4 regions of the Weizmannia agrestimuris genome follow, and region 1 is predicted to be linked to each of the others. Evidence: riboswitches for the same ligand, from Rfam matches in the RefSeq annotation. Region 1 holds a riboswitch; each other region holds the start of a gene.

Evidence for each region. Region 1 has a riboswitch for thiamine pyrophosphate ahead of thiT (energy-coupled thiamine transporter ThiT). Riboswitches for the same ligand answer to the same signal wherever they lie in the genome.
Region 2: linked by a shared signal. The riboswitch ahead of NFR98_RS11010 (ABC transporter permease) and the one ahead of thiT (energy-coupled thiamine transporter ThiT) in region 1 are both predicted to bind thiamine pyrophosphate.
Region 3: linked by a shared signal. The riboswitch ahead of tenA (thiaminase II) and the one ahead of thiT (energy-coupled thiamine transporter ThiT) in region 1 are both predicted to bind thiamine pyrophosphate.
Region 4: linked by a shared signal. The riboswitch ahead of NFR98_RS02685 (MTH1187 family thiamine-binding protein) and the one ahead of thiT (energy-coupled thiamine transporter ThiT) in region 1 are both predicted to bind thiamine pyrophosphate.

What each region holds. Positions count from the first base shown of each region.
Region 1 covers NZ_CALPDC010000001.1:221,483-227,508, forward strand. The annotation lists gene NFR98_RS01055 (DNA topoisomerase III) at 1-104, opposite strand, end outside; gene trhO (oxygen-dependent tRNA uridine(34) hydroxylase TrhO) at 309-1,283, shown strand; gene NFR98_RS01065 (SOS response-associated peptidase) at 1,663-2,337, shown strand; TPP riboswitch at 2,395-2,495, shown strand; gene thiT (energy-coupled thiamine transporter ThiT) at 2,544-3,134, shown strand; gene NFR98_RS01075 (MBL fold metallo-hydrolase) at 3,330-4,184, shown strand; gene NFR98_RS01080 (CBS domain-containing protein) at 4,262-4,723, shown strand; gene NFR98_RS01085 (FAD-dependent oxidoreductase) at 4,791-6,026, shown strand, end outside.
Region 2 covers NZ_CALPDC010000028.1:31,151-37,176, reverse strand. The annotation lists gene NFR98_RS11025 (DUF6688 domain-containing protein) at 1-262, shown strand, start outside; gene NFR98_RS15835 (DUF6688 domain-containing protein) at 462-1,286, shown strand; gene NFR98_RS11020 (TetR/AcrR family transcriptional regulator) at 1,323-1,970, opposite strand; gene NFR98_RS11015 (MFS transporter) at 1,939-3,186, opposite strand; TPP riboswitch at 3,596-3,707, shown strand; gene NFR98_RS11010 (ABC transporter permease) at 3,954-4,718, shown strand; gene NFR98_RS11005 (ABC transporter substrate-binding protein) at 4,730-5,719, shown strand.
Region 3 covers NZ_CALPDC010000009.1:35,045-41,070, reverse strand. The annotation lists gene NFR98_RS05985 (class I SAM-dependent methyltransferase) at 1-561, shown strand, start outside; gene NFR98_RS05980 (hypothetical protein) at 1,091-1,345, shown strand; gene NFR98_RS05975 (alpha/beta hydrolase) at 1,650-2,543, shown strand; gene NFR98_RS05970 (helix-turn-helix domain-containing protein) at 2,636-2,827, shown strand; TPP riboswitch at 2,860-2,949, shown strand; gene tenA (thiaminase II) at 2,986-3,777, shown strand; gene thiW (energy coupling factor transporter S component ThiW) at 3,817-4,335, shown strand; gene allB (allantoinase AllB) at 4,460-5,962, opposite strand; gene NFR98_RS05950 (NCS1 family transporter) at 5,847-6,026, opposite strand, start outside.
Region 4 covers NZ_CALPDC010000003.1:18,131-24,156, reverse strand. The annotation lists gene NFR98_RS02690 (amidase) at 57-1,544, shown strand; TPP riboswitch at 2,082-2,184, shown strand; gene NFR98_RS02685 (MTH1187 family thiamine-binding protein) at 2,266-2,589, shown strand; gene NFR98_RS02680 (ABC transporter permease) at 2,540-3,337, shown strand; gene NFR98_RS02675 (ABC transporter substrate-binding protein) at 3,334-4,332, shown strand; gene NFR98_RS02670 (ABC transporter ATP-binding protein) at 4,329-5,078, shown strand; gene thrB (homoserine kinase) at 5,109-6,026, opposite strand, start outside; gene thrC (threonine synthase) at 6,026-6,026, opposite strand, start outside.

The DNA.
Region 1 (6,026 bases):
TAGCGCGGCCCCTCAATATAACGTTTTTTATTTTCCGTGCAGCCGAGGACGCGCGCAAGTTCGCGCCCGACGCTCGGCTTTTCGGCGAGTACAAGCGATTTCATTGCATAACACCTTTCTTTTATTCCTGTCTGAACAAGTATAACGCATCAAACAGGATTGATAAATCATTTCGTTTCTTCTGTTTTCACAGTGAAAATTTTGAAATGCAAACGGGCTTTTGGTAAAATGGTGGTTTGTAAGAGACAGTGTAACCTGAAAGCCTGCATTATATCTTGCAAATATAATTGGATAGGTGGTTATCAATAATGGAACAAACAAAGCCGTACAGAGTCTTATTGTATTACAAGTATGTTGAAATTGAAAATCCGGAAGCCTTTGCAGCCGAACATTTGCAGTTTTGCAAAGAGACCGGTTTAAAGGGGCGTATCCTCGTTGCCAAAGAAGGGATCAACGGCACCGTTTCCGGAACGGTTGAACAAACAACCAAATATAAAGAAAAGATGCACGCCGATCCCCGGTTCCGGGACATGGTCTTTAAAGAAGATGAAGCAGATGGCCATGCGTTTAAAAAAATGCACGTCCGCCCGCGCAAGGAACTGGTTACGCTGCGGCTTGAAAAAGACATCAATCCGAATGAAAAAACGGGAAAATATTTGTCTCCGAAAGAATTTCGCGAGGCGCTGCTGGCTGAAGATACCGTCGTACTGGATGCGCGCAATGATTATGAGTATGATCTCGGGCATTTCCGCGGGGCATTGCGCCCGGATATCCGCGCTTTCCGTGAACTGCCGGGATGGGTGCGCGAACATAAAGATCAATTAAAAGGCAAAAGAATTGTGACGTATTGCACAGGCGGCATCCGTTGTGAAAAATTTTCGGGCTGGCTTTTGGAAGAGGGGTTTGAAGATGTCGGCCAACTGCACGGCGGGATTGTAACATACGGAAAGGATCCGGAAGTGCAGGGCGAGCTGTGGGACGGCAAACTGTATGTATTCGACGAACGGATTTCCGTTCCGGTCAACCGAAAAGAACATGTCGTTGTCGGCCGGGATTATTTTACGGGGGAACCGTGCGAACGTTATGTCAACTGCGCCAACCCGGCCTGCAACAAGCAAATTTTATGCTCGGAAGAAAATGAACATAAATATATGCGGAGTTGCTCGCATGAATGCCGCACCGTACCAAATAACTTATATGTAAAAGAACACGGCCTTACACCGGAAGAAGTGGCTGAACGGCTGCGCCGGATCGAAGAAGAAGACGCGGCGTTAAACCGGTAACCGGGTGGCTTTTAACCTTACGATCCGGAAAGCGGATGGTGAAAAAGGGCATGGAAACCGTGCTCGCTCCCTGCCGGAACGATTCCTTGCTTCGGAAACGGCATTTTCTTGAAAGAAACAAGGCCTAAAGAGCGGAATGTGAAAAAGAGAAGAAAAACCGGGAACTGCTGCAAACATCCCAGCTCGGGGGCAGGGTTAACAAGCGGTGCGTTCCGGAACAGAGAAAGGATTTGGTGCAACTGGGCCAAATCCTTTTTATCTGCCTGTTTTTTGTGTAAAATGGGGAAAAATGGGCATCTTTGCCGCTTCATACGCGGTATGGCAGAGGATGAAAATCAGCGGGCAATATTTTCAGGATAGAAAGAAAGGCGGGATTTGGATGTGCGGGAGGTACACGTTAACGGCATCTGTAAATGAATTGGAAGAAAGGTTCCATGCCAAAGCTTCTTTTTCAAGCAGTGAATATGCCAAAAGTTATAATGTCGCGCCTTCGCAAATGGTGGCTGCCGTGATCAGCGCCCATGGGCAGTACAGACTCGGTTTTTTAAAATGGGGCTTGATTCCTTCCTGGGCAAAAGATCCGAAAATCGGGCATAAGATGATCAATGCCAGAAGCGAAACCGTATTTCAGAAACCGGGTTTCCGGGAGGCAGTGAAAAGGCGGCGCTGCCTCATTCCGGCCGATTCTTTTTTTGAGTGGAACCGAAAAGACGGCACCCGGGCGCCGATGCGGATCAGGCTTAAGAACAGGGGCATTTTTGCGATGGCCGGGCTTTGGGAAAAATGGATGGACCAGGAAGGGAATCCGGTCTTTACTTGCACGATTTTAACGACAAAGGCGAACAGGATGATGGCAAAAATTCACGACCGGATGCCGGTGATTTTACGCAGGGAAGATGAAGAAAAATGGCTGGACACATCGGTCACTGAGGCGGGCCGGCTGTTGCCACTCCTTTCGCAGTATGATGCAGACCTAATGGAAATGTATGCCGTATCTGAACGCGTCAATTCGCCGAAAAACAATTTTCCGGAGCTGTTATTGCCAAAAGATTAAATTTTTTGTTGAAATGTTGTGGCAAAAAGTTTATCATAAAGGTGACAATTTCATGAACGTAACCACAGGGGGAGCGTTAAGCTGAGAGTGAACGCCATGTTCTGACCCTTTGAACCTGTCCGGTTAATGCCGGCGTAGGGATGTGGAATTTCTTTTGTCCTCCCATGGTTCGTTATGTTCATGCATACCAAAAGGGGGATTTTTTTATGGGCAAATTAAGTTTACAGGCTATGATTGAAGCGGCTATTTTTGCGGCGTTCGCGCTCGTGTTGGACTTATTGCCGTCCATTAAGGTGACGTCCGCGATTTCTCTGTCGTTTGCCATGCTGCCGATTTTTGTGGTCGCTTTTCGCTGGGGATTTAAAGCAAGTGTTGCTTCCGGATTTATTTGGAGCCTGCTGCAGATCGTCACCGGTGATGCTAATGATATTCTTAACCCGCTTCAGGGCATCATGGAATATCCGGTCGCTTTTTCGTTCATCGGGTTTGCCGGGCTTTTCCGGCCGCTTGTCGAAAGAAGCTGTCGTCACGATAAAAAGGGCACGATGACTTTTTGGATATGCCTTTCCGTTCTTACCGGAAGTTTCGCCCGCTATTTCTGGCATTTCGTAGCCGGCGTGATTTTTTGGGGTTCCTATGCGCCTAAAGGACAGTCGGCGTTTCTCTATTCTCTCATCATGAACGGCGGCACGATGATTGGGAATGCGATTTTATGCGCAGCTGTTGCGGCGATTCTCTTGAATGCCGCCCCGCAGCTGCTGACAAAATACCGCAATCCACACAGGCATGCGGCATAAAAGCAACTTGAAAACGGCAAGGCCAACTGCGCCTTGCCGTTTTCGCTGAAGGCACCAGGCTTCATGGTAACAGGCGCCTTGTAAAGTCGGCAGTCCGGTTTTGACTGCTTTTTCGGTTGATGATAGGAGGTTACGGGTAAGGCTTTCGAGAAACGGGAAAAGATAAATAGAAGGAAAATGAAAGAAGGGGATTTTATGGACAAAGACATTCATCACCCGTTTGGCCACCGGGTCATCCCGATGACTTCGATTGAAAGCGGAACAGGCAGGGAATTGCTGCCGGATATCTATTGCCTTACCATCCAAATTGTCAATGTGTGCCTGATCGGCAGGGCCGGAACCAATGCATTTGTCCTCGTGGATGCCGGCATGCCGGGTTCTGCCGAAGCGATATTTTCAGCCGTGCGGGCACGCTTCGGGGAAAAGGCAAAACCAAAAGCGGTTTTACTGACGCACGGCCATTTTGACCATGTCGGAGCGATTGCGCCATTATTGGAAAAGTGGGACGTGCCGGTTTTTGCACATCGATTGGAGTTGCCCTATTTAACCGGGCGTGAAACGTATCCGGATCCCGATCCGTCCGTTGAAGGCGGCCTGCTGGCGAAGATTTCCATGATTTATCCGAATGAACCGGTTGATCTTGGCCATGCTGTCCAGCCCCTTCCCGAAGACGGGACGGTCCCGTTTTTGCCGGGCTGGAAATGGATCCATACGCCCGGCCATTCGAGAGGGCATGTGTCGTTCTTCAGGGGAGCAGACAGCGTGTTGATCACGGGGGACGCATTTATCACCGTCAGGCAGGATGAATTTTGGAAAGTGCTGGTGCAAAGGCAGGAAGTAAACGGGCCACCGCGCTATTTTACAAATGACTGGAAAGCGGCCAAACGCTCAGTTGAAAAATTAGCTGCTTTAAAGCCGGAAACTGCTGTTTGCGGCCACGGGATCCCGATGTCTGGCTCCGGCTTGAGGAAAGGGCTTGAGGACCTTGCATCCAGATTTGATGAAATCGCGCTCCCGGATCACGGGAAATACGTAGATGGCACACAATAGGCGGTTTGTTCATTGCTTCCTTCCCCGCAAAGGTTTACAATAATTTGTAAATGGATGGATATAAAGGGGCGAGAAAATTGGAAGTCAAAGATTTTATGATCCGGGATGTTATTACGGTAAAAAAAGAGACAACGATCCGGGAACTGTTAAAGGTGCTTGCCCACCACCGGATCGGCGGCGTACCGGTCGTGGACGCGGAAGGAAAGCTGCTCGGTATGATCAGCGACGGGGATGTCATCCGCTTTTTGCAGCCAAAGGCACGGACCGTTTACGATTTTTATATTACGATCGTGGTAAATGAGCAGGAAGACTTTAATGAAAAATTGGTGCACAGCCTGGACTTCCCGGTGGAAAAGATTATGAAACGGCGGGAACTGTATACGGTAAGGCCTGAAGACGATTTTGAAAATGCGCTCAGGATTCTGGCAAAACACCATTTTAAAAAGCTTCCGGTCGTCAATCAGGCAGGGCGTGTTGTCGGCGTCATCTCAAGAGGCGATATCATGCGCCAGATTACGGATAAATTGCTCAACAGCTAAATCGCAATGTTTAGACCGGCCTCCCCGGGGAAGACTATACATAACAGTCTTTCGGGGAGGTCAAATCATGAACGGAACTTCAATGCCGCAATCTCCTGAACCGTTGTGGCGCAAAACGGTCACGATGCCGCAATTTCCATCGTTAACGCAGGATATGGAAGCCGATGTGGCCGTTGTGGGTGCCGGAATGGCCGGGATTGTAACTACCTATTTGCTGGCAAACGAAGGGTATAAAACGATCCTGTTTGATGCCGGATCCATTGCAAATGGCACAAGCGGGCATACGACGGCAAAAATCACCGCACAGCACGGGCTCATTTATGATGAATTGATCCAGCATATAGGAAAAGAAAAAGCATCCCTTTATTACAAAGCAAACGAAACAGCTGCATCGTTCATTGAACAAACGATCCTGAAGCACGGGATCCGCTGTGATTTTTCGCGGCAGGATGCCTTTCTCTATACCAATTCCGATGCATATATTGAAAAACTGGAAAAAGAAATGCAGGCGTATGAAACCCTCGGCATCCCGGGAGAATGGATCGGTTCGCTGCCGGACGGGATTCCCGGGAAAAAAGCGGTGAAAATGGCCGGGCAGGCACAGTTCCATCCGCTTTCGTACTTAAAAGCACTGATTGAATATTTAATGGACAAAAATGTCCCGATTTTTGAACAAACCACTGCGAAAGATATCGATTTTGGCAGCCCATTAAAAATCAAAACGGAAAAAGGGCATACCATGACGTGCAAATACATTTGCATCTGTACACACTATCCTTTTTACAATGCGAAAGGCTTGTATTTCTCAAGAATGTATCCGGAACGTTCGTACTTGCTTGCCGTGAAACCTGTAAAACCTTTTCCGGGCGGCATGTACATTAATGCGGAGCAGCCGTCGCGTTCATTCCGGGAAGCGGAAGGAGCCGGGGAAAAACTGCTTTTGGTCGGCGGAGAGAACCATAAAACCGGCCATGGGGAACCGGAGATCCGCCACTATGAAGCATTGCAGCAATTTGCAGAAGAAACATTCGGAATAGGGGCATTCTGCTGTCGCTGGTCAGCCCAGGATATGACCACATTAGATAAAATCCCTTATATCGGCCCCATTACCAAAAATGAAGAAAGGGTCATGGTCGCAACAGGGTTCCGCAAATGGGGGATGACCGGCACCCATCTCGCCGCCATGCTGATGCGGGACCGGATTATGCAAAAAGAAAATCCTTATGCCGGTATCTTTTCCCCGCAGCGTTTTGAAGCGGATCCGATGGTCAAAAAATTTATCTCGGCAAATGTCGATGTTGCC
Region 2 (6,026 bases), on a different contig from region 1:
CATCAAAGTCAAAACAATGGATACGGTGAATGCAGTCGTGCTTATTTGCCTGTTTATCGTGGGGTGTTATCTGAACGCTTATGGTGCAAGGGCAGGCGAACAGCTGCACGTTTATGAAATTGGAGGGCGGGCGGACGGCTATGCTTCATTGGCTCCTAATCATATCTTTTCAGCGATTGTGTTGGTTGTACTGGGCATGGCTGTTTTTTGCAAGAAAAAAGTGCAGAGTATTGCAGTATATAAATTCGTTTATACCGCATAAAAATTCAATCTGAATTCTCGCTATTAAGGGCTTGACATGGAGCCTCTGCAGCCATGATTCTTTTGCCAAGCGGCCAGCTGTAACAGATTTGGCAAACCCAAACAGGTTATCATGGCTACCCCTCCATGTAAAGCCCCTCTGCATAACCATTTGCATAGAAATTTTGCACATCTCTGCACTTTAATTTTGCAATAAACACATGGCTGGGTTCCTGATATTGAATTTTTATGCCGGCCGGGTTTCACCGGTTATCTATGTCGTGAGCAGTACGATACTGGTTTTAAATATTGGGTTTGCTACTGTTTATTTTACACATACGCTATTCTCAAAACTGGGGGATATGTATTCCGTCCGAGCATTTCAATATAGCTTATTTTGCCTTGCTTTACTGTATATCACCAAGTTAAAAGATTCACTGAATGAGTTTTCAATAAAAATGAGGAAAGAGACTGTACAGTATAAGGGATTTCTTCTTTTACTCTTTAAAATTTCCGTACGGTATAGTAAAATGCCTCGATTGTGGGCGATTTGTTTTTTTCCTGTTTTGCTTATTGTCCAAATGGTCCTCATATTATTTGGTCAGCGGCCGGACAGCTTTATCCGTTTGTTTTTAGATACAAGTTCTTTCACCTATTCCAGGATACCCAATCCCCCTCCGGAAATGTTAAAGGGAGACGAACACTATTTATGTTCTGTGGCAGCGAGGGGTCACACAAAAGTCGTTAAGCCGGTAAGGGCAGGGCTCCGGCACGGCAAAAGAATTCCTGTGAACCGCCAGCTGCTTGTTGCGAACGCTTTCGAACATCTACTTGAAGAATACATGCCGCGTATGCATCACTTCATCCGCTATATTTATGATAAATACGGTTATCCTCTCAGCAGGCATATCCGTACAAAGTGGTCAGCTGACCTTGTCTATCTTTTCATGAAACCTTTGGAATGGTTTTTTCTGTTTATCTTATATACAGTGGATCAAAAACCGGAAAACAGGATTCAGATTCAATATAGCGAACTGCGTAAATAACGATCATCATCGTTTTATATCTGAACCCGGTTCGTATCAGCCGGGTTCAATCTTGGTGTCCAAATGCCAGTCTGCATTTTCATCGGGGCGCAAAGCCTGAATTAAGTATAAATTTAACGCCTCAAGCTGTCCGCCTACTGCCACTCTTTCCGGTTCCTCTACATGAGCCATTAAAATCAGTCCGTCCCATATGTTCACCATAAAATTGACAATCGTTTCAAGCGGCTGTACCGGGTGAAATTCACCCTGTTTTACGCCCTCTTCTAGAAGCGCTAAAAAGCTTTTCATGGCCCGGGTATACCTTTTTTGGAAAAATGCCTTTCTTTCCGGATTGCGCCACCTGGTGACAGAGTATTCATACATCACGATCCCGTAAGGATTTGGCAAACTTTGGAAAACCACTTTCTGATAGGCTTGAATGGCATCCCATACTTTTTCATGGCTGCTTGCCAGGTCTTGAATGTACGTATAAAATGAATCGTCATTTTTTTCAATAACCGCCTGCATGATTTCCTCTGTGTTAGAAAAATACTGATACAGATTTCCTCTGCTAATGCCGGCTTCTTTTACGATATCCTGCATGGTAACAGGTTCATAGCCTTTTCGTTCAAACACCCGCTTCGCAGCATCCAATATATGATTTTTTCTTTCTTCAAGATGTTGTTTTGATACCCTCGGCGACATGAATTTCCTTCCTTTCTGCTTTTTTCATTGCGATTGCGGAAACGGCAGCAAGCAGGCAAGTGGTTCCGCCAGAGATCAGGAATGCGAGACGGACGCCAAACCACTCTGAAAGCGAGCCTCCAAGTAATATGCCAACAAGCACAGCGAGTGTAGAAAGGCTGTTGATGGTACCGAACACTCTTCCGGTATGCGTTTCAGGCGATTTCTTTTGGACGAGCACATCGAAAGGAATGACAGCCATTGTAAAAGAAAAACCCATCAGAAAAAAGACGCAAGGGTAAACGGCTTCAATGATGCCGATCGGCCAGCCGGTACCCGTACTTACCATGATACAACCCAAACCAAGTATGGCGGGGCTGATTTTTAAAGTGATTAATTTCTCCCCTAACTTTATTTTCGTAAACAGCACGGAAGCAGTAAGCATGCCAAAACCGCTTGCCGCAATACACCAGCTCGCAAAATGGACCGTTGCGTTCTTGATATCCCTTATTAATATCATGGCCTGGGAATCAGAAATTTGCAAGGCCAGTATCATGGTACAAAAAACGATCAGACCTATTTTTAACACGGGAAAACCGGAGAGAAAGCGAAATCCTTCAGTTAGCGAGACCTTTTCCCGATGTTCTAGATCACTTTTTACCGGGCTCTGTAATGTTGGCGCCTTGATTCCAAACAGCAGGAGGGCGGAGAGGAAGAAAGAAATGGCATCAAGATAAAAAGCGCCTTTGATTCCGGTCAGGCTGATCAATGCGCCGCCTGCTACCGGCCCGATGATTTTGGCACTGTTATTGATCATCTCGCTTGTGCCGATTGCCGCCTGTATTTGGTTTTCACCAACAACTTGGCGAAGCAGGCCGCTTTCTGCAGGGGTGAAGACGGCTGAGAAAAAGCCCAAAAAAAATAGAAAGATATAAACTTGCCAAAGCGAAACGGAAAAAGCAATCCCGAGCACACAACCGCAGCGGGCGAAATCCGAGAAGCTCATCAGCACTTTACGGTTAAACCGGTCTGCCAGCCAGCCGGCAGGGGATCCAAATAAAATTGACGGCAGCACCATGCATAATGTAATGCCTGCCATTGCAATCGGGTCGGCGTGCCACTTAAATGCCACTAATGCAAACAATGCAACAAGATGCAGCCAGTCCCCAAGATTTGAAACGGTTTGCGCACTGATTAAGAATAGAAAGGAATGATTTTTAAAAAGCGAATGCTTCATTATGCTCCTCCTTAAATGACACATGTGTCGTTTTTATAATTATAAGCGACATTCGTGTCATTTAACAGACTATTTTCGTCTTTTTCATAAAATTGGTTTTTTTGTGAGCATACAAGCACGAGAAGAGGGGGCGATGTGGTTGTTTCCGTCAGCACTTGCAACCGCAGCCGCTGTCGTATAAATATCTGAATGGCTGTCTATTCAGTTTACGATGACGGAATGAAGCGTTAAATGAGCTTATATATCGTGAGTATCATCATGATTGAAAATTTTTGCAGTTTTTTTCGGGATTTTTGGAAAAACAGGAGCCCTGACTGGGAGCCGATAATTGAACCAATCACCATAGAAAAAAGCCTGCACCACTTTACACAGGCAAATAGAAAGCCTATAATGGAAAAAAGTGAATATTTCAGACTACTAGGGGTGCCCGGATTGGCGGGCTGAGAGAAAAACATTTGGTTTTTCAACCCTTTGGACCTGATCCGGATCATGCCGGCGTAGGAAAGTAGGGATTTTGGGAAATTTTCTTGCTTATTAAAGTCAGGTCTTTTACAGGCCTGGCTTTTTTCTGTTGGAAGGGAGGGAAAATAGCTGCTTTTAGGGCGGTAACCGGAAAAACCTCGTCAATGACGACGGGCAGGAAGAAATAAAAACAAAAAGTAGGTGGAAGATTGCTATAGCAGGAAAAAATTCAAATGGTTGAACGGGCTTTGGAACGGTTTGCAGCTTGTACATATTGGAAGTTCGGATGAAAGGAGGTTTCCTAAATGAAGTGGCGAAAATGGCTGGGGGATTACGGACTTTTTTGCGTTACGATGCTGGTCTTGATAGCCGGCTGGCAGTGGGTCATACAGAAAGGGGTGATCCCGTCTTTCATTTTGCCGTCCCCTACCCAAATCTATGCATCTTTCATAGAAAATCACAGGCAACTAATAAATGTGCATTTGCCTGCGACAGTGGAGGAAGTCGGCATCGGTTTTCTTTTATCTGTTGCGGGTGGAGTGATGATCGGTGTCATCATGTATGTCTCCAAAACGGCTGAAAAAATCTTTTATCCGTTTCTTGTTATTTCGCAAACGATCCCGCTTGTCGCCGTATCACCTGTTTTTATGATGTGGTTCGGCTATTCAGTTTGGAGCAAGGTAGCGATTATTGTGTTAACGGCTATCTTTCCGATTGTAATCAGCACTTTTGACGGATTAAAAACCGTCGATCCCGCCTATCTGAATTTGTTTCGGACAATGGGCGCCAGCCGTTGGGATATTTTCCGAAAACTTTCTGTCCCGATGGCCCTTCCCCAATTTTTATCCGGCTTGAAATTATCGGTTGTATATTGTGTCAGCGGGGCAGCGATCGGAGAGTGGCTTGGCGCAACTGCGGGGCTTGGCTTTTTTAGCAAGCGAATGTCTGGGTATTTGCAGTCGGGCGCTGTTTTTTCGGCCGTTTTTCTTTTGGCTGCACTCGGCATGGGATTATTTTTGCTTATTTATGGGATGGAAAAAAGCTTATTGAAAAACAGAACAAAAATTTAGGGGGATGTTCAATGAAGAAACGATGGGTAATGGTCGCTGTACTGGCGTGTATGCTAGGTGCCTGCAGCAATCATTCGCAGCAAGCAACGAAACATGCGCAAAAAGTAACGATCATGCTGGATTGGTATCCAAATGCGGTTCATTCTTTTCTTTATGTAGCCAAGGAAAAAGGCTATTTTAAAGCGCAGGGCCTTGATGTCAGCATCAAAATGCCTTCTGACACAAATGACCCGTTAAAACTTGCGGCTGCGAATCGAATTGATATTGCATTAAGTTATCAACCCCAAGTGTTAATCGCGCGCGATGAGAATATTCCGGTCCAATCTTTTGGCACCGCCGTCCGCCATACGCTGAACCGTGTGATGGTGCCAGCTTCAAGTGGTATCCGCTCACCGAAAGACCTGGCGGGCAAAACGGTCGGCTATTCTTCCATTCCGCTGGAAGAAGCAGTCGTTCGGACAATGGTCAAAGCAGACGGGGGCGATCCGGACAAGGTGAAAACAGTGGATGTTGGCTATGATTTAATCCCTGCTCTGACAGCCCGTAAAACTGATGCGATCGTCGGCGGTTTTGTTAATCATGAACAGTTGCTGCTGGAAAAGGAAGGCGTACCCGTTAGAGCATTCAATCCGGCAAAATACGGTGTTCCGGATTATGCCGAACTCGTTTTCATCGCAAACGAAAATAAGCTGAAACAGCAGCCAGACATTTTTAAAAAATTTCTTGCTGCTGCCGAAAAAGGCCAGCAATATGTCAAAAAACATCCGGAAAAGGCGCTTGCCATTTTGTTAAAACATGAAGATGCCTCTTCACCGCTGGATAAAAATGTGGAAACGAAGAGCCTGCACATTTTGCTGCCGCTGATGAGCGAAAAAAATAAAACGATTGCCGATCAGGGCCTGAAAAAATGGCAAGACGTTTCGGATTGGCTGTACCAGACAAAGATCACAAAAACACATGTCAATGCCGCAAAAGCTTTTGTCCATTTAGAAAATAAATAAGGAGCATTCTGGAAGCCAAATCGCTTTGGCTTCCGCCAGCATGGGATCACAAAACCGGGTGGCGGAACATGCAGAGTATGTTATTCGCTTCAAGCGCTGCATGTTCCTGCGGGAAGCCGCAAAAAAACCGCAGCTGTATGCCTGCGGTTTGCATGTTAAGCCTAAAAAGGGCCTCCGGGGCTTTGCCATCCTGCTGAACATAACGATCAAACGTCTCGGGCCAGGAAAAAACGCTTATCGCCTGGCCCAAATGGCAAAGCATGCGATGCGGCTCTTTCCGGAAAAAGCCGCATCGCATGCTTTGAGC
Region 3 (6,026 bases), on a different contig from region 1:
GGAGCGAAGGAAAATTGTAAAGACTATAAAAATATCTCCTTTCAACTCGGAAACGCTTATGATACAGGCTTAGAAAGTCAAAGCTTTCAATTGGTGATTGAAAGAGCGTTAATACACCATCTTTGGGATTTGCATGCTTGTTTTAAAGAAGCACACAGACTGTTAAAGGATGGCGGGGTTTTTATTATTCAAGATCGCACACCCGATGATTGCTTATTAGAAGGAGATAACACAAACATCAGAGGGTATTTATTTGAGTTATTTCCAAAATTAATTGATGAGGAAATAAAACGCAGGCATAGCAGCCAAACGGTCATCGAGGCTTTGCAAGAAGCAGGGTTCAAAAAAATTGAAGAAGTTAAATTATGGGAAACAAGAAAGGTGCACGAAAATAAAGCGCAATTATTAAAAGACATAAGTGAAAGAACAGGAAGAAGCATTTTGTATGAACTGGATGATCAAGAACTAAGTTTGCTGACCGATTATGTCCAGAAAAAGGTGACAAAGGAAAATAACATCGTTGAAAAAGACCGGTGGACAATATGGAAGGCAACTATTTAGCTGATTGACCGCCTGCAGGGCAACGGGTAAGAACAACTACCCACTTTCCCCAATTTTGCAGGCGTAAAATTAGAAGATCCGGAAATGCATCAAAAGGGGGATGTTCAATTTTATTTACTAAATCCTGAACAATATTTATGTGTTTATGAGGCTTCCTCTATGAATAGTTATAGAGCAGATCATAACAATTATAAAGACATTGATAAAATAGATTTCCGAAAATATAAGTCCTGAAATTGAAGTATTTTTAACCAATTTCGGCCATTTCCTGGACAGTGCCGAAACGCGGCAAATTAGGGAAAGTGGCCGGTACTGCTATTTTAAGGCCGGGCCAGAATCAATACCCTTCAATGTCGCAGCAAACGCTATTGATTGAGTATCGTTTTAAAAGATGTCTCATGGCTAACCCAGATTCTGCTTAACGGATAGGACGTCCTGATATCTCACAGCACCTGAGCCATGTGGAGTGTGTTTGCATTTAAAAAATATAATGAGAAAATAAACCACAAGGCGGTGAAACGTTTTGAGAGTGAGCCGTGAAGAATTAAAGCGGATGATTGATCAAATTCCTGAACAAGATGTCCTTGAAGTGTATGATTTTATTGAATTTTTAACCTTCAAGCGGGGAGAACAAGCACTAAACGAAAAGGAAGTTGAATATCTGGCAAAAGATGAAGAAGTTGTTCGTCAGGTTCAAAAGAGTCGCGAAGATCGGCGAAACGGACGCATTTACAGCAAAGAACAGGGGCTTAAGTATCTTCGGAGATGTTTCAAGGGGTCTTAAGCGTGGACAAAGAGTATCGTGTATTTTGGTCACAAACTGCGCTGGACGAATTGAGCAATATTCGGGGATACAAACAAGAAGGCATATGCTTATTGGGGTTAGTATGAAACATAAACGCTTGGAACAAAAAGGATCGCTTGGTCAGCTTTCGTTAGCTCGTAAAAGTAACGATAAGTCGAGAAGCCCCTACTTCGAGTGACCCGTCGAAGTGGGAGTAGTTCACTGTGGAGCCATTTTTATACGTATATGTCAATTCTATTTCGTGCAATGTTTGTGCTCGCCTGAAGCGGGAGAAGGGAGAAAAATGAACAATCAATTTCGACGAGAAGATATTGACTTTTATTCAAATGGAACAAGGTGTAGCGCGTGGCTATATCTACCCAATGTAGATAAAAGATGCCCGGTAATTGTAATGGCTCATGGCTTGGGTGGAGTGCGTGAAATGCGGTTGGACGCATATGCTGAAAGGTTTGCTGCTGCCGGGTATGCCTGCTTTTTATTTGATTATCGTAACCATGGAGCAAGTGACGGAAATAAAAGACAACGGATAAATGTAAAAGAACAACTTGCAGATTGGAACTCTGCCATTGATTTCATCAAAAAGAATGATAGGATTGATGATAGTAAAATACTCCTGTTTGGAAGTTCGTTTAGTGGGGGACACGTTATAACCCTATCAGCTTATCGAATAGATATTCTTGCAACCGTGGCACAGTGCCCATATACAAACAATTTAGCTACAATGAAAACGGTCTCACCGCTATCTGCCCTAAAAATATTCCCCTTTGTCATAGCCGACGTTTTATCTTCTATTACCGGGTATCATCCGGTCATGATTAAATTGGTGGATGCGCATGGGAAAGTAGCGATGATGGCTGTTCCTGATTACAAAGAGGTTTTTAAGTTGATGCCTGAAAATTTAAAGTTTGTGAATAAAGCCCCTGCAAGAACGATTTTGGAATTTTTTAAATATTCGCCTAGTAGATATACTAAAAATATAGAAATACCGATATTTTATGCGGTTTGTCGGAAAGATATATTAGCACCTGCTTGGGCAACCATAAAGTGTGCAAAACGCTCCAAGAAAGCAACGATTAAAGCGTACGATTGTGGACATTTCAATATTTATTTAGGTGATTATTTTGAAAATACAATAGTAGATTATATAGACTTTTTTGATAAAATTACAAAAGGCTAGTTGGATAATCAAATGCAACAAGCTAAATAAATGAAAAAAAGAGCATGATAAACCGTTTACGATGAAAACGCAATCAATACGGAGGTTTATCCATGGTGAAGATTTCCACCCTTCGTGCAGAAGGAAAATCCATACAAGTAATCGCTGATGTGGTTGGCTGTAAAAAAAATACCGTATCTCGGGAACTGAAGCATGGTACGGGCAGCATTTGGGGTAACATCCTGTGCTTTTTTCCATATTTTACGGGCAATAAATTTGCTGTTGCACAAAATTCGGGACTATGATATGGTAAGAGTAATGAAAATGAATATTCACAATAGTCTACTAGGGGCGCCGGGTTGGCTGAGAAGTACCCTTTGAACCTGATCTAGTTCGTACTAGCGAAGGGAAGTAGGTGATGAAATTACACCTGATGATTTGTAATTGATACACCCGCTTTCCGATGGAGGGCGGGTTTTTTATTTTGAGGAGCCGCCTCTGGCCATCGCTCGGGGCAAAGGGAGAAACCAGCCTGCAAACCGCAATCGGTTTCCCGGTAAACAAGGAGGAATCATTGTTGAAACGATCTTTTACAGAAAGGCTATATCAAAATGTCCAACCGATTTGGGAGAAAAACCATAACCATCCTTTTGTCGTGGGACTGGGGAACGGAACTTTAGAAAGAGATAAATTTATCTATTATTTAAAGCAGGATTACGTATATTTAGTTGAGTACGCAAAACTGTTTGCCATGGGTGTTGTGAAAGCGGGTAACCTCGGCATGATGACGAGATTTGCTGCGGTGCTCCATGAATCGTTGCATTTTGAGATGGAACTGCACCGCCAATACGCTGCCGAGTTTGGCATTACACGCACGGATTTAGAAGCAACCCAACCAACGCCGGTTAACCTTGCTTACACGAGTTATATGCTGCAAGTGGCCGCCAATGGAAGCTTGGCTGAACTTGTTGCCTGCTTGTTGCCGTGTGCCTGGGATTATTGGGAAATTGGGAAACTGCTAAAAGTAAATCATCGAGACACATTGGAGGCCAATCCTTACAAGAAATGGATCGAAACCTATTCTTCAGAAACGTTCGGCTCCGGAACGCAGTGGTTAATTGACTTAATGGACCAACTGGCAAGCGGAAAATCAGAAACGGAACTGATGGCCTTAGAACGCCATTTTCAAATGGCCTCAAAGTATGAATACTTATTTTGGGATATGAACGATAAAAAACAAGACTGGCCGGTCTGATTTTCATTCGCAACTAAAAAGGAGGGAAGTTTGGTTCTAATGAGAAAAACACAAAAAATAACAGCAACTGCAGTTATTGCGGCTGTAACGACTGCATCCAGCAGCTTGATTTATATCCCGGTCGGTTTTGCAAAAATTTTTCCGGTACAGCATTTTGCCAATATACTCTCGGCTGTTTTGCTCGGCCCCGGTTATGCGGTTGCGCAAGCCTTTATATCCTCGCTTTTACGTAACTTGCTTGGGACAGGGAGTATTTTTGCCTTTCCGGGAAGCATGATCGGCGCGTTTTTGGCAGCTTATCTTTACGCGAAGACGAATAAGCTCATTTTTGCCTTTGTCGGGGAGGTCATGGGGACGGGCATTCTCGGTGCCCTGGCCTGTTATCCCATTGCTGTTTTTCTGCTCGGCCAAACATCAACGCTTTTCGGATTTATCCCTGCCTTCTTTTTAAGTTCTTTTGCAGGGGCCATTTTTGGCTATGTTTTGATAAAAGTTTTACAAAAAAATAAAGGATGGGGCAGGATGATCAATCATACCGTAAGCAACCGTAAGTTTTGAGCGAAACACCGGGGAGGAATGAAGGCATTGCCACGGCGCATACAGGATGCCAGCTATTGATAACCGGCCAAAATTTATGCCAGCAAAATCAGGCTCTTGAAAGCAGAGCCTGATGCTGTTGGCATTATGACGGCACTCCGGCATAGTCTGAAACCTTCGCTGGCCGGATCCATTTGCCAACCGGCTCACCCTTGATACCACCGCCATCCAGATCAAATACGAGCTGTCCTCTTACAAAAGTTTTCGTAACCCGGCAATCAATTTTTCTGCCGATATACGGGCTGTGCTTATGGCGGTAATAGAGGTCTTCCGCACTTACCGTGTATGGCCGGTCGGGATCGAGAAAGAGGAGATCCGCATCTTTTGCGAGCGCAATTTCCCCTTTCGATTTTAAGCCAAAACGTTCGGCAGGGTTGGTTGCAATCATGCGCGTAAATTGCGTAATGGGAATATTGCGCTTTTTGACAGCCTCATCGAACATCAAATCGACATTATTCTGGCACCCGGTTATGCCGCCCCATACCTCAAAAATATTTCCGGTTTCGCTGTCCTTCATTACAGGCGGGCAAGGGGAATGGTCGGATGTCAGCATATCGATTTTTCCTTGTTTCAATCCTTCCCAAAGTTTTTCCTGCTCCGCTTCGCTGCGTAAAGGCGGGGAACATTTTGCAAGCGGGCCGATTTCCGCAAATTGGGCTGTTGTGATTGTAAAATAATGTGGGCACGACTCAAGCGTGACATCCTGTCCTTCGTTCCGCGCTTTCGTAATTTCTTCCACTCCTTCCGCACTGCTGACATGGACAAAATGCAGTTTGCACCCGGTTTGTTTCGCAAAATACAGCGCCCGCTTGATGGCATCCACTTCAGTAAATACCGGCCGTGTTGCAACATAATCAGCCGGGCTTGTTTTCCCTTGTTTAATCATCTCCTCTGCTAACCCATCGGTAATGGCGGCATTCTCTGCATGAATCAATAAAATATGTCCCAGCTCGGCTAATTTTTTCATCCCCGCATAAAGCGTGTAATCATCTACATTTTTAAAGTCTCCCGGCAAATCGGTTCCGCAGCTGGCCATAAAACATTTATAAGCAACAACACCGCAATCGGAAAGTTCTTTTAACTGATCGAGATTACCTGGGACTAATCCGCCGTAAAAAGCGTAGTCCACATAGTTTTTGCCGGCGGCAGCGGCAAGCTTTTTTTCTAAAGCATCTTTTGTTGTCGTGGCAGGCAGCGCATTTAAAGGCATATCTACATAGGTTGTCGTTCCCCCGGCGGCAAGCGCCTTTGTTCCGGTTTCAAATCCTTCCCATTCCGTCCGCCCCGGTTCGCACATATGCACATGGATATCGACCATTCCCGGCATCACATATTGGTCTGAAGCGTCATAAACTTGTTCTGCCGTTTCCTCAATTTTATCCGCAATTACAGCAATTTTTCCATTTTGGATGGCAAGATCAGCAATTTTAACGCTGTTTCTAAAAACGACTTTTCCATTTTTAATGAGCGTATCATATTTCGTTGTGAATCCCCTCCCTGTGATTTGGTTCGAGAACGACTGTATTTTGAAAAATTGTATCCTTTTTAAATTTTGAAAATGGAAATGCGTATTTTGACAGAATGACATAGGCTAAACCAGCCGCAACAAAGCCGATGATCCATGCCAGTTCCACTTTTGCAAGTGCGGCAGC
Region 4 (6,026 bases), on a different contig from region 1:
AGGTTTTGACATCTCCATAAAATTCAGTCAATATAGAATTAAATGGAGGGAGAGAGATGGAAGGATCTGAATATCTATCGTATGATGCAACAGGGCTGGCCGGACTCGTAAAGCGAAAAGAAGTAAGTGTGGAAGAAGTGCTTGAGGCGTCAATGGCCCAGATTGAAAAAACAAACAGGCGTTTAAATGCCGTCATCCGGACACGGTTTGAGAAAGCAAAAAAGGAAGCGGCCACGCTCCGTACAGATGAGCAGCCATTTGCCGGCGTGCCGATTTTGCTGAAAGACCTTTCTCAGGCAGTAAAGGGCGAGCTGCTCACATCCGGATCAAAACTGCTGCAGCAAAACCGTGCCAGAGAAGATGCTTTTTTTACGGCAAAATTGAAGGAAGCGGGGTTTATCATTCTCGGACATACAAACGTACCGGAATTTGGATTAAAAAATATTACGGAACCTGAACTTTACGGTCCGGCGCGCAATCCGTGGAATCCCCATTTTTCACCCGGCGGATCAAGCGGCGGTTCCGCGGCTGCGGTGGCTTCCGGGATGGTACCGGTTGCCGGTGCAAGCGACGGCGGCGGATCGATCCGCATCCCAGCTTCTTTTACAAGTTTAACAGGATTAAAGCCGACAAGGGGAAGGACACCGGTCGGGCCGGGCCGTGGACGGCAATGGCAAGGGGCGGCCATTGACTTCGTGCTGGTAAAAACAATCAGAGACAGCGCAGCGCTCCTCGATGTGCTACAAACGGTAGAGCCCGCCGCTGCTTTTCAAACGCCGCTTTTTCCGGGATATGTAAAGGAACTAGAGCGGAGTGGAACGAAAAAATACCGGATCGCGTTTTCGGTTGAATCGCCGGTCGGGACGCCTGTCAGCCGCGATGCAAAACAGGCTGTCTATAAAACGGCAAAATGGCTGGAGCAGGAGGGCCATCTTGTGGAAGAAGCCAAAAACGGTGTTGACGGCAGGCGGCTGATGGAAAACTATTATTTAATGAACTGCGGGGAAATGGCGGCGGAACTTTCGGATTTGGAAAGCGCACTTAGACGCCCGCTTACGGAAAAAGATATGGAGCCTGTTTCATGGGTCTTGTATGCTGCCGGGAAAAATGTCACGGCGGCGGAATACGCAAAGAGCCTTGCGGAGTGGGATAAAGCCGCAGCACAAATGGCTGCTTTCCATGAGACTTATGACCTGTATCTCACGCCTTCAACCGCGTTTCCGGCACCAAAAATCGGGGAACTTACCCAAACCGGGAAAGAGCGGGATCGCTTGTTTGGCGTTACCGGACTCCCAAAAGAAAAGCAGCAGGCACTTGTCTATGACATGTTTGAACCGAGCTTAACGTTTTCCCCGTTTACGCAGCTCGCTAATTTAACCGGGCAGCCGGCGATCAGTCTGCCGGTTCATGTAACAGCGGCCGGGCTTCCTTTAGGGGTACAGCTGGTTGCGCCGAAAGGAAATGAACATTGGCTGCTGGATGTCGCTTATGCGCTCGAACAGTCGGAACTTTGGGTTGGCATGCAGGGAAACCCTTGCCTTTAAAGCATGAATAAGCGGCGTTACTTACGCACGGGTTGGAACTCTACGTTAAGGAAGGAGACCAAAAATCCCCGCTATCTTAACGTAGGGCGTTCTATGTTAAGGAAGGGTGAAAAAAGCAGGATTTATCTTAACATAGAAAGGAAGCTCGACAAAAAGACATGCTTTCTTAATGTAGAGACGTCCTACGTTAAGGAAGGCTGTCCAAAAGTCCCGCTTCCTTAACGTAGAGGCGTTCTACGTTAAGGAAGCTCGAAAAAAATGCCCGCTTTCTTAATGTAGAGGCGTTCTATGTTGAGGAATGCCGGCAAAAAGTTCCGCTATCTTAACGTAGAACTCTCTATGTTAAGGAAGTCCGAAAAAAAGACATGCTATCTTAACGTAGAGGCGTTCTATGTTAAGGAAGGCCGTCAAAAATCCCCGCTATCTTAACGCCCCAATCTTTACCAAGGCAGGCAAAGGCCGGCTTGCGCACCGCACCATCCTATTGAAAATTTTTTGCCAAAAAGGATGGCTTTCATGTTACAATAAAATTACAAGGAAAAAAAGCAGGGGAGCCGGTTTGGCTGAGAGGATGCCGCTTTGCATCGACCCTTCACCTGATCTGGATAATGCCAGCGTAGGGAGTCTTATATTGAAGCATGTTTCGGCATGTTTTGGATGGACAGGCTTTCTTGCGCATGCAATGAAAGCTTTTTTATTTGAAAAAAAGGAGGAGAATTTGATGGAAAAATCGAATCAGGTAACGATTTCTTTTTCAGTTGTTCCGCATATTAAAAGTGATGACTTATACGGTGTCGTCGACCGCGCGATCGAAGTCGTCCAAAACGCCGGCGTACGTTATGAAGTCGGGGCAATGGAAACGACGATGGAAGGCGATCTTGACGAGCTGCTTGAAATCATCAAAAAAGCGCAGGATGCTTGCGTTCAAGCCGGTGCGATTGATGTCCTCACATCGATCAAAATCCATTACCGGCCAAGCACCGGGGTGACAATGGATGAAAAAATTGCAAAATATCGCGAACAAACGCCGCAGCCAGTTCGTTAACACGGCGCTCACGGCTGTCTGGCTCATTTTTTTGCTCTTCGTCTGGCAAGGGGTAACGGCCGGCTTTCATATCAGTGAATGGATGTTGCCAAAACCGACGGAAGTATGGCAGGAATTGAAAAGCCTGCAATGGATGGTTTGGCCCAATACTTGGCAAACTGCAAAAGAAGTATTGATCGGGCTTGCCTTTTCCATTATGATTGGCGCAGCAATTGCCGTTTTTATGGATATGGTTCCTGTTTTCCGGATGCTGGTCCGGCCGCTCCTGGTCGTTTCGCAAACGATTCCGATTGTGGCAATTGCGCCGCTTTTAATCGTCTGGTTCGGATTCGGGCTCCAGTCAAAAATCATTGTGGTCATTTTAATCTGCTTTTTCCCGCTGGCATTGAGCATCCTGGAAGGGTTTCAAACGGTGGATGATGACTTGGTGAAACTGTTAAAGACCATGCATGCTTCAAAATGGCAGTTATACCGGAAAGTCAAATTTCCGGCTGTGCTCCCTTACTTTTTTTCCGGTTTAAAAATTGCCGTTACATATAGTGTGATGGGCGCTATTATCGGTGAGTGGCTCGGTGCAAGCGAAGGGCTCGGCGTCATGCTGACAAGGGCGACGAAATCTTTTATGACTGCCCGCCTGTTTGCCATTTCTGCTGTCATCATTGGGCTCACATTTCTTTTATACGGCGCTGTTGAATGTTTGCAAAGGCTATCCGCACCATGGGTATACCGAAAGGAAGATCATCAATGAAGAAAATTTTAATCATCTTGCAGGCGGCCATGTTGCTGCTTGCTGCTGGATGCACCGGCAGCGGGCAGAAAGAAAACAGCCAAAAAGCGCTGCAAAAGGTGACGGTTGTGCTGGACTGGTTTCCGAACACCAATCATACCGGCCTGTATGTAGCTAAAACAAAGCACTATTTTCAAAAGCAGGGCCTGGATGTGAAAATCATCCAGCCGGGGGACAATATTACGGCTGAACAAATGGTGGCTTCCGGGAAAGCGGATTTCGGGGTCAGCTATCAGGAAAATGTCACCACGGCAAGGACGGAAGGAATCCCGATTGTGTCCATTGCCGCGATCATCCAACACAATACTTCCGGCTTTGCTTCTTTGAAAAAAGACAACATCACTTCTCCGAAAGACTTTGAAGGAAAAAGTTACGGCGGCTGGGGTTCGCCGTCTGAAGAAGCCGTCATCAAAACGGTCATGGAAAAATACGGCGCCGACTACAGCAAAGTAAAAAATATTGTGCTCGGCCAGACGGATTTTTTCAAATCAATTGGGCGTGAAGCGGATTTTGAATGGATTTATTACGGCTGGGACGGCATCCAGGCAGAGCGGAGCGGGAAAAAACTGAATCTTATCATGGTCAAAGATCTCGACCCTGCGCTTGATTATTACAGCCCGGTCATCATTACAAGCGAAAAACTGGCCAAAGGGGATAAAACCCTTGTCAAATCTTTTATGAAGGCTACGGCACAAGGCTATACATTTGCGATCAAGCACCCGGAACAGGCCGCCGATATCCTGATTAAGGACGTGCCGGATACAAATAAAGGGCTTGTCCGCGCCAGCCAGAAGTGGCTAAGCACGAAGTACCAGGACGATGCCGCGGAATGGGGGGTACAGAAGGAAGAAGTGTGGCGCCGTTATATGGACTTCCTTTATGACCATAAAGTCATTAAGAAAAAAATCAACATCAAGGCTGCCTACACAAATGAATTTCTTCCAAACCGGCCATGACGTATTTGCAATTGGAAGGTATTACGAAAACATTTGGCGGAAAAAAAGTGCTGGAAGGCATTTCCGCAACGATCCGGAAAGGTGAATTCTGTACTTTTATCGGGCCGAGCGGATGCGGAAAAAGCACGCTGTTAAATATCATTGCCGGGATTGAAAAGGCGGATGGTGGCAAAGTGCTGCTTGACGGCAAACCGGATGGGGTTCAGGATGCCGCCGGTTTCATGCCGCAGCAGGATTTGCTTCTGCCTTGGCGGACGGCACTGCAAAACATTGTTCTGCCGCTTGAAATAAAAGGGGTGCGGAAACGGGAACGGGTTTTGCGGGGGATGGAGGTGCTCCGGCAGTTTGGCCTTGAGGATTACGCCGGCCACTATCCCGGCTCGCTCTCGGGCGGCATGCGGCAGCGGATCAGCTTTTTGCGCACGTATTTATGCGAAAAACCGGTTATGCTGCTGGACGAACCGTTCGGGAAGCTCGATGCTTTTACTAAAATGGATGTCCACCGCTGGCTGCTCGAATCATGGGAGAAAGGAAACCAGACGATTCTTATGGTTACCCATGATCTTGATGAAGCCGTGCTGCTATCGGACCGTGTTTTTGTCATGTCGCAGCAGCCGTCCGCCATCATTCACGAATTGAAGGTGCATTTGCCGCGCCCGCGGAAATGGGAGATGCTCTCTTCGGATGCGTTGAAAAAAGACAAAGATGAACTGTTAAGAGAACTTGCCTCATTTTTGGGGAAATAAAAAAGGTTTGGAGATGCTCCAAACCTTTTTTTACAAGTTCAGCATATTGGATGCCGCATATTTTTCGACGGAAAGGCCGGTCCGGTCAATTTTGGCCGGTTCAACCAGTACATGCGGAAAATGGGCGTGGAGCATTTCTGCCATGGCCTCTGCTTGCCCGGACGGCACGAGTGAAATAACCGTCGGGCCGGCGCCGCTAATGACCGTCCCGTACGCGCCGAGTGATTTGGCCAGCCGGCGGATCTCCAAAAATTCGGGGATCAATTTTGTCCGGTACGGCTCGTGAAAACGGTCCTGTTCCATCATTTTTCCGGCCAGTTCGTACTGGCCGCTTATGAGCGCCGCAATAAAAAGATTGCTGGCCGCACTTCCTTTTACCGCCTCTTTCCGTGCATAAAAATCAGGAAGCACTTTGCGCGCATCTTCCGTTTTTAACTCATAATCGGGAATAAACAGGAGCAAATCCGCCATAATGTCAAAAAACGGCACGACTTCGACTCGTCCGTCCCCTTGCTCGACTGAAACAATGAGCCCGCCGAACAGGGATGCCGCGACATTATCCGGATGCCCCTCGATCCGGGTGGCAATGTCCAGCTTTTCTGCAAGCGAAAGCCCGAGTTTTCCGGCAAAGTTGGCTAGTTCAATCCCGGCCACAACGGCTGAAGCGCTGCTGCCAAGCCCGCGGGCAAGCGGAATTTCACTGTCAACGATGACTTTGCACGGAGCAAGCTGCACGCCGTATAAATCCGCAACCTGCCGCGCAATTTTTAAGATAAATGGATCACCGTGTTCCGGAAGCGGCGGCAAAAGGGGCGATACTTGTTCAAAAACCCATTCCTCGCTGCTGAGCACTTCAAGCGTTAAAAAACGGTTGAGCGCCATGCCGACTGAATCAAATCCGGGCCCGAGATTTGCCGTGCTTGCGGGGACGCGGATAACCAGCCTGTT